Regions from separate parts of the Mycolicibacterium sp. SMGY-1XX genome, predicted to be linked through region 1. Evidence: riboswitches for the same ligand, from Rfam matches in the RefSeq annotation. Region 1 holds a riboswitch; the other holds the start of a gene.

Evidence for each region. A riboswitch is a leader RNA that binds a small molecule or an ion and turns the genes downstream of it on or off. The one in region 1 is predicted to bind glycine.
Region 2: linked by a shared signal. The riboswitch ahead of NL241_RS23220 (hypothetical protein) and the one ahead of gcvP (aminomethyl-transferring glycine dehydrogenase) in region 1 are both predicted to bind glycine.

What each region holds. Positions count from the first base shown of each region.
Region 1 is NZ_CP101139.1:3,940,692-3,945,098, forward strand. Features, by position in the region: gene gcvP (aminomethyl-transferring glycine dehydrogenase) at 1-1,668, opposite strand, end outside; glycine riboswitch at 1,724-1,825, opposite strand; glycine riboswitch at 1,826-1,923, opposite strand; gene NL241_RS19070 (M20 family metallopeptidase) at 1,938-3,074, opposite strand; gene NL241_RS19075 (DUF1028 domain-containing protein) at 3,064-3,738, opposite strand; gene NL241_RS19080 (RidA family protein) at 3,735-4,151, opposite strand; gene NL241_RS19085 (4-hydroxyphenylacetate 3-hydroxylase family protein) at 4,148-4,407, opposite strand, start outside.
Region 2 is NZ_CP101139.1:4,821,359-4,825,765, reverse strand. Features, by position in the region: gene NL241_RS23230 (hypothetical protein) at 84-632, shown strand; gene NL241_RS23225 (L-serine ammonia-lyase) at 756-2,141, opposite strand; gene NL241_RS23220 (hypothetical protein) at 2,227-2,577, opposite strand; glycine riboswitch at 2,539-2,630, opposite strand; glycine riboswitch at 2,632-2,723, opposite strand; gene NL241_RS23215 (hypothetical protein) at 2,774-3,286, opposite strand; gene NL241_RS23210 (TetR family transcriptional regulator) at 3,405-3,974, opposite strand; gene NL241_RS23205 (DmpA family aminopeptidase) at 4,133-4,407, shown strand, end outside.

The sequences.
Region 1 (4,407 bases):
GTTGGGCTGCAGCGAGACCGCGTCGTAGCCGGTGACGGCCACCAGCCAGGCTTCCACCTCGGCGATCAGGGTGCGCAGGCCTGCGCTGTCGCCGGCCGGGGCGAACGGGTGCTGGCGGGAGAACTCCGGCCAGGTGACGGATTCCATCTCGGCCGCGGCGTTGAGCTTCATGGTGCACGAGCCGAGCGGGATCATCGTGCGGTCCAGTGCCAGGTCCTTGTCGGCGAGTGACCGCAGGTAGCGCATCATCGCCGTCTCGGTGCGGTAGGTGGTGAACGCCGGATGCGTCAGGAACTCCGAGGTCCGGGTCTCGATGTCGACCGGCTCGGCGTCGGCGGCGGACACACCGAAGGCCTGCAGCACCGAGGCCACGTGGGCGTCGGTGGTGGCTTCATCACATGCCACCGACACGTGGTCGGCGTCCACCCGCCACAGGTTGATGCCCAGCGCCTTGGCCGCGGCCACCACCTCGTCGGCGCGGCCCGGCACCAATGCGAGCACGGTGTCGAAGAACGTGTCATGCACCAGCGCATCGCCGAGGGCGGCCGCCACCCGCGCGGCGTGCCCGTGCACCCGCCGGGCGATACCGGTCAACCCTTCGGCGCCGTGATAGCTGGCGTACATCGCGGCCATCACGGCCAAGAGCACCTGCGCGGTACAGATGTTGCTGGTGGCCTTGTCGCGGCGGATGTGCTGCTCGCGGGTCTGCAGCGACAACCGGTACGCCGGAGCGCCGTCGGCATCCACCGAGACCCCGACCAGCCGGCCCGGCAGCTGGCGGGCCTGCTTGGTGGCCACGGCGAGGTAACCGGCATGCGGGCCGCCGAATCCCATCGGCACGCCGAAGCGCTGCGCACTGCCGAACGCCACGTCGGCACCGATCTCTCCGGGCGGAGCCACCAGCGTCATGGCCAGCAGATCGGCACCCAGGGCCACCAGCGCGCCGCGTTCGTGGGCCTGCTTGATCAACGCGGACCAGTCGGTGATGCGTCCGCTGGCGCCGGGCAGTTGCGCGATGACGCCGAAGAAATCACCCTCGGGCAGACCCTCGCGCAGGTCAGCGGTGACGATCTCGATGTTGAGCGGCCGCGCCCGGGTGGCCAACACGGCAGCGGTCTGCGGGAAGACGTCGACGTCGACGGCCAGGCGGGTCGCCTTGCCGCGGGCGGCGCGCTGCATCAGCGTCATCGCCTCGGCCGCGGCGGTGGCCTCGTCGAGCATCGAGGCATTGGCGATGTCGAGTCCGGTGAGGTCGGCGACCATGGTCTGGAAGTTCAGCAGCGCTTCGAGGCGGCCCTGGCTGATCTCCGGTTGGTACGGCGTGTAGGCCGTGTACCAGGCCGGGTTCTCCATGATGTTGCGCAGCAAGACCGGCGGGGTGAGCGTGTCGTAGTAGCCCTGCCCGATCATCGAGACCGCGACGGTGTTGGCGTCGGCCATGGCGCGCAGCTGGGCCAGGGCCTCGTGCTCGGACACCGCGGGCGGCAGCTTGTCGAGACCCGGCGCCACCCCGTCGGCGTCCAGTGCGTCGAGGATGCCGGCCGGAAGCGCCTTGGCCGCAAGCTCGTCGAGGGATTGCACACCGATGACACTGAGCATGGTGTCGATATCGGCGGCGCCGGGACCGATGTGCCGATCGGCGAATTTCGGGGCGCTGTCGTTGAACAGCGCGTCATCGGAGAGGGCCAACACGAACTCCTAGGCAGCAGGACGAACTATCGCGTCCTCCCCCTCTGTCGTCGACCCGAACCGGGCTGCCTGAGAGATTCGGCCGATCAGGCCTTTCCCCATGGGCGGGTGCGCGCACCGCTTTCCAGAGGCATCGTGGTCTGACGCGGTCCGGGGGCCTGAGAGGTTGACGGAGAGGTGTTGCTCCTTCGGCGTCTGTGGCTGGCGGTCACAGAACTCTCCCGCGAGAGGGCGATGCAACTGCGATACTACCGCCCGGCGAGATCGAGCGCCGTCCATGCCAGTGCGGTGGCACCGTCGCGCAGTGCGGCCTCCGCCTGCGGCCCCACCGCGGCGTCGGCGAACTCACGTTGATGGTTGACCGCGGGCAGGGAACCGATGCCCAGATACGGGTGGATGGCGCGCACCACCTGCGACACATTGCCCATGTCGGTCGACGCCGACGCCATGGCCCCCGCCCCTTCCGGCGGCTCGACGCTCATATCCCGACCCAGCGCGGCCGCGTTCGCGACGAACAGGTCCAGGATCTCGTCGTCGGTGCGGAATTCCGAGTAGGGCGCGGACTCCAACTCGATGTCGAGATCACAGCCACTGCCCAGGGCACCGGCCTGGAAGCAGGCGCGGATCCGCTTCTCGATGCCGGTCAGCTCGGCGAGTGTGCGGGCACGGACATACCAGCGGCCTGACGCCGAGTCGGGGATGGCGTTGGGCGCCGACCCCGCTGAGGTCACCACCCCGTGGACCCGCACCGTCGCCGGCAGCTGCTGGCGCAGCAGGCCGATCGCCACCTGCGCCACGGTGAACGCATCGGCAGCGTTGACCCCCAGATGCGGATAGGCCCCCGCGTGGGCGCTGACACCCCGATACGTGACACGCCAGTGCGCCACCGCCATCGGCTCGGCCCGCGGGGCGTCAACCGGCCCCGGATGAATCATCAGCGCGGCGTCCAGGCCGTCGAACTCACCGGCCTCCAGCATCACGATCTTGCCGCCGCCGCCCTCTTCGGCCGGCGTGCCCAGGACGTGCACGGTGAGGCCCTGTCCGCGGTCGGCCTCCTGCACCATCAGCGCCGCCCCGATGGCCGACGCGGCGATCAGGTTGTGCCCGCAGGCGTGGCCGAGCCCGGGCAGCGCGTCGTATTCGGCCACGAAAGCGACGTGCAACGGGCCGGTGCCGGCGCGAGCGTGAAACGCGGTGTCGAGTCCCCCGGCGCGGTGGTCGACGCGGAAACCGCGATCGGCCAGCAGCCCGGTCAGCATCCGGTGCGCCCGCACCTCGTGCCACGCCAGTTCGGGGTCGGCATGCAGGGCGGTACTGACCCCGCGCACCAGCTCCCAGTTGCGCCGCAGGTGATCGCCGGCGGCCGCCTTGGGCTCAGAGATCACCGGGGACCCCGAAACTGGGCGCAGCCGACGGGTCCAGGGCACGCCGCACGTAGTCGTCGCGCTGGGGTTCCCAGACCTCCCACAGTTCGGCCAGCCGGGTGTAGGGATCTTCGTCCCAGTCCACGCGCAGGGTGGTCTCCGGCCAAGCGACCTCCCGATAGACCAACAGGCCCGCGGAATACACCGGACCCTCCTCTCCGCCGGCGGTCAGCGCGGCGTTGAGCCCGGCCAACAGGCGGGCTTCGAACTCGTCGGCCCCCGAGGTCTCGTAGCCGCGGATCAGCTCGGTGATGGTCGCCGGCCCGGCAAGCATGTTGCCGGCCGCCACCACGCCGTCACCGGCCACGTGGTGATGCACACCGAGCGCCCCGGCCCCGCTGTAGGCCGCGGTGCGCCCGGCCGCGTCGAGCACGGTCAACTGCCGGTAGTCGCGCAAAGCGTGGTCGGCCACCACAGCGGTCATCGCGGCCTGCGGCTCGGCGCCTTCGGCGAGCCGGTCCAGCAGCTGCCCACCCAGCCGGGGATCGGTGACGTTCTGGCTGGCGGCGGCGCCCAGGCCCGGGCGAATGTTGAGGCACCGGGACGCCACCGCCGGCGAGGACGAGGCGATGATCATGCCGAACGCTCCGGTGTCGCGGTCCAGCGCCGCCATCGAGAACGTCATGACGCCCCCTGCTTCACGGCGATCACGTCCACCTCGACCAGCCACTCGGGCCGGGCCAGCGCACTGACCACCACCCCGGTCGACACCGGGTGCACCCCCTCGAGCCAGCGTCCTACCACGCGGTACACGCTCTCCCGGTATCGCGGATCGACAAGGTAGATCGTCACTTTGACGATGTCGGCGACAGAAGAGTCCGCCTCGTCGAGCAGCGCGGCGATGTTGGACATCGCCTGCTCGGTCTGGGCGGCCACGTCGCCGACACCGACGTTGCGCCCGGTGTCGAGATCCTGCCCGATCTGCCCGCGCAGATAGATGGTGTCGCCGGCGACGACGGCCTGGCACAGGTCATTGTCGAGATTCTGTTCGGGGTAGGTGTCCTTGGTGTTGAACGGACGGATCCGCCGGTGGGTCATGCGCCGCCCACCCGGTCGGACAGCTCGGCAGCGGACCTGACCAGATCGAGTGCGTTGTCGTAGTCGAAGTTGCGGTACACGGCTTGGTAATGGGCGAACGGCGGCGCCTGGGCGAACAGTTGGAAGGTCAGCCGGTGACCGGCGTAATCGCTGTTGAGCAGATCCCGGGCGAATGCCAGCAGCTTGCGCCGATCGTCGGCCTGCCAGTCATCGTTGATCGAGTAGAACTTCTCCAGCCAGGGGCTTGCACCGGGGT
Region 2 (4,407 bases), 880 kb from region 1:
GTGCCCTACCCATGAGATCGGCCGACACGCAGAGCAGTGTCGAGTTGTCAGTCACAGCAGCACGCAAACCTTAGGAGGAAGCAATGGCCGACGAAAAGCTCGAGATCGGCGATGAGGCTGCATCAGCGCTTGCGGTGGGACCGCGGCTACGGGTGGGGCCCGGCACCAATGTCCCGTTGCGACTCCGAACATCGGCGGTCGAAGAGTACGAAACCACTCATGGTGATGCCCTGGGTAGTCCGCGTGAACTCACCCCGGGAGCCGCCGTGGCGACGCCCCGCGCCGTCACCGCAGTTCGATTCACGAACTCGACCGGCAGGTCTATCTCTGTTGCCTACGGCCGCGCTCGACACGAATGCCAGGCAGAGTGTGGTGATCCGTGGGAAGTTCTGGGTTGGATCAATCTTGCGAGCGGGCAAAGTGCAGACCGCGCCAACCCTACGGGCACCCGTTGGTACTACTACTTCGCCCAAGACGGTTCAGGAACCAAATGGGACGGGAATTTCCCAGCGCAGGTTGTCCAGCGTGCGTTTGCTCGTTGCTGGTGTATAGGTTCGACGGACTCATTCACCGTTGGGATGGACGAAGTGGATCTCGTCGCCTTTCCTGGTGGTGTTGAGTTTACGCCCTGACCGGCGGTCGCCAGGGTGTCAATTCTGGTCCTCGTTCGGCACGCTGGTGCTTGGTACGAGGCCAATGCCCTCTTACCGAAGCGCGGTTGCTTTTGGGTTGTGGGGTTCAGAATTGGCGGCGCGTCAGCACTCGATGAAGTTCACCGGCACATTGACGGCCAGGCCGCCGGTGCTGGTCTCCTTGTACTTGGAGCTCATGTCCGCGCCGGTGGTGCGCATGGTCTCGATCACCTGGTCGAGGCTCACCCGGTGGGTGCCGTCGCCGCGCAGCGCCATGCGTGCGGCGTTGATGGCTTTACCCGCTGAGATGGCGTTGCGCTCGATGCAGGGAATCTGGACCAGGCCCTCGATCGGATCGCAGGTCAGGCCGAGGCTGTGCTCCATGGCGATTTCCGCGGCGTTCTCCACCTGTTCGGTTGTGCCGCCCAAGATTTCGGCCAGGCCCGCCGCCGCCATCGATGCCGCCGAGCCCACCTCGCCCTGGCAGCCGACCTCGGCCCCGGAGATGGACGCACGTTCCTTGTAGAGCGAGCCGATGGCGCCGGCGGCGAGCAGGAAGCGCACCGTGGTCTCGTCGCTGTCCTTCCTGCCCGCGGGGGTGTAGTGCATGGCGTAGTGCAGCACCGCCGGGACGATACCGGCCGCGCCGTTGGTGGGCGCGGTGACGATGCGCCCGCCGGAGGCGTTCTCCTCGTTGACGGCCAGCGCCACCAGGTTCACCCAGTCCTCGGCGAACTCCGGAAGCCGTTGCGGGTCTTCCTCGCTGAGGCGTTCATACCAGTCCTTGGCGCGGCGGCGGACCCGCAGTGCGCCCGGCAGCAAGCCGTCGCGGGCGATACCGCGTTGTTCGCATTCCACCATCACGTCGCGGATGTGCAGCAGCCGCCGGCGGATCTCGGCCTCACTTCTGCTGGCAGTCTCGATCTCGAGCATCAGCTCGCTGACGCTGCAACGCTTTTGGTGGCACAGTTCCAGCAGCTCCTTGGCCGAGCCGAAACCGTGTGCCGACGTGGCTGCGACGGTGGCGGGTTCGCGGCTCTCGGCCTCGGTGACGACGAACCCGCCGCCCACCGAGAAGTACGTCTCCCGGTGCAGTTCGGTGCCACCGGGCCCCAGCGCGGTGATGGTCATCCCGTTGGGGTGGAACGGCAACATGGTCAGCGGCCGGAGAATGAAATCACCCTCGGTGAGCGCGATTTCGCGGGCCCCACCGAAGTTGATCCGGCCGGTGGCGCGCATGGCGTCGACCCGACGCTCCATCTGCTCGGTACTGATCTCTTCCGGCAGAAGTCCTTCCAGCCCCAGCAGGACAGCGGTCATGGTGCCGTGACCCGCTCCGGTGGCGGCCAGCGAGCCGTACAGGTCGACACGGATGTCCCGGACGTCGTCGAAGGCGCCGAGGGTGTGCAGATCGGAGAGGAACCGCGCGGCGGCGCGCATGGGTCCCACGGTGTGCGAACTCGATGGGCCGATGCCAATCGAGAACAGCTCGAACACACTGATCGTCATGCGGTCACCGTCCTCGGCTTGTTGATCGACAGTTGATATATCAATGCTGAGTCCACGGTAGGCCAGCTGGGCGTGATGGTCAAGGTCACTGCTTCCGCGCGAGCGCGGCGACGGCCGAGACGACGAGCGCACGGTCAGCCCGGGTCAGCTGCGTGATCCGGTCGCCGTGGGCAGCGACGAGGGCGCAGAACTGCGCGTCGACGCCGGCCGGCGTCGTGCCGAATTCGAGGAAGGTGACGTCGTCGGGAGGACCTCCGTACGGCGTCCACGCCACTGCGAACTCCAGCAGTTGACGGTCATAGCTGTCCAGCGACGTGCATCTGGGTGTGGACAAGGTCGGTGTCGACAAGGCGGCCCCCGGTTCGGTCGCCTCGGCAGGTGCCGTGGCGATGTGGAACTCCCCGCTCTGTCCTGATACCTGAGAGATCTGGCGCACTCAGCGCCGTACACCTTCGGTCAGGCAATTCGGATTGCCTGTCTCCAGAGTTGCCTTCGCGCAACGGTACTGGGGCCTGAGAGATTCCCGGGGAGGATGTTGCTCCTTCGGCGCCTCGGTGTTCGAGGTTCTCCCGCCACGCGTCAACGGCTTTTCAATTGTGACGGGGGTAACGTACCGGGCTGCGCCGGCTTTGTCACGGGACGGGACCCACATCCGAGTGGCGACCCGGTAGGCGGGCCGCGTGTCGCTGCCCCGGGCCAGCGCCGCGGCGGGCGGCGAGCATGTCGGTGACGGCGCCGGTGGCGAACGCATAGACCGCCTTGTGCAACACATCGATGAGAAGTTCTTTGCGCGGCCAGGTCTGTGGTGGCGCGCCGACACCTGTGGCGTTCTCCAGGATTTGGTCATTGGTAAGCCGCACCACGGCGAATTTCGCCGACGCCAGTGGGCCGCGTAACCCGACCTCCGACATGACCGCCCGCAGCACCCCGAGCAGGATGCCCTGCCCGTAATGCATGGCCCAGTTCCGCACCAGCGGCTGCTGCCCGGGTTGTTCGGACATCCCGGTGAGGCGCTCGAGCGTGCGGGCAGGCACATGCGAGTCCGGCCGGCCCGTGATCCGCTGCTCGAGCTTTTCCCCGACCGTCATCACCGCCACCCCGGCCGCACCGGCGACGAGGCCTTCCCCCACAGCGTTTCTCAGCATGGCGCGCGGGTACCCGGGCGCGATCCCGCCAAACGATAGGCACTCATGACTGCGGAACCCCGGTAGAGCAGTCGGTGCTCAGCGGGGCGCTACTGGGCGTGGCGGGGCGACGCCGGCCTCACACCGTGTCGGGCAGCTTGGTCCCGGTCGCCAACTCCGCGTACTGGCGCATCAGCCGCAGGGCGGTGCTGCGGCTGATCTCGGGGTCGCGCGCCACGATGCGGTAGCCGAAGTAGTCCTCCATCGACATCAGCGTCATCCCGATGTCGCGGGCAGGGGAGCGGAGCGTGAACGCCCCGGCCTCGGCGCCGTCGTTGAGGAGGTCGGTGTAGAGGTCCACCTGCCGGTGGTAGATGCCCTGGACGTCCCGGCGCTGGTCGAGTTCGAACCCGGCCGCCAGCACGGCGCGCCAGATCGCTCGCCACTCGGCGTCCTCGGGTCCGCTCGGCAGGCCCGCGGCGATGGTCAGCGCCAGTTGGTGGTGGATGTCGCGGGCGCGGCGACCGAGTTCGAGCCGCTCGTCGAAGAACCGGACGTCGGAGCGCAGCGCCAGCTCACTGAGCAGCTGGGGCATGTCCTTGAAGTAGTAGCGCACCGCGTTGGTGGTCAGCCCCAGTTCGGCGGCGACGTCGGCGAGCTTGAGCGTGGCCAGGTCGTAGCGCTCGATCAGGGCGATCGCTGCGTCCATGATTTCGGCACGTCGCTCTACCTGCCGGTTCGGCCTCGCCACTGCTGGGCTCCTCTCGCGGATTCGGACCAATTTTGCCGTTCCTGTTGCGTGACTGCTCACCCGGGCGCATAGTTCTTTTCCAATTAGGAAAATAACTCTTGAACGAAGAGAAAACCATGCGTGCCAGAGATCTCGGCGTGGTCATCGGTGAACATCCAACCGGACCGTACAACGCCATCACCGACGTGGGGGGTGTCCGGGTCGGACACACCACCGTGCAGGGCGACGGAATCAACACCGGCGTCACCGTCGTCATCCCCCATGACGACATCTGGACCGAACCGGTATTTGCCGGTTCGCACCGTCTCAACGGCAGCGGCGAGCTGACCGGCCTGGAGTGGATCCGGGAGTCCGGCGAGCTCACCACCGCCATCGGCCTGACCAACACCCA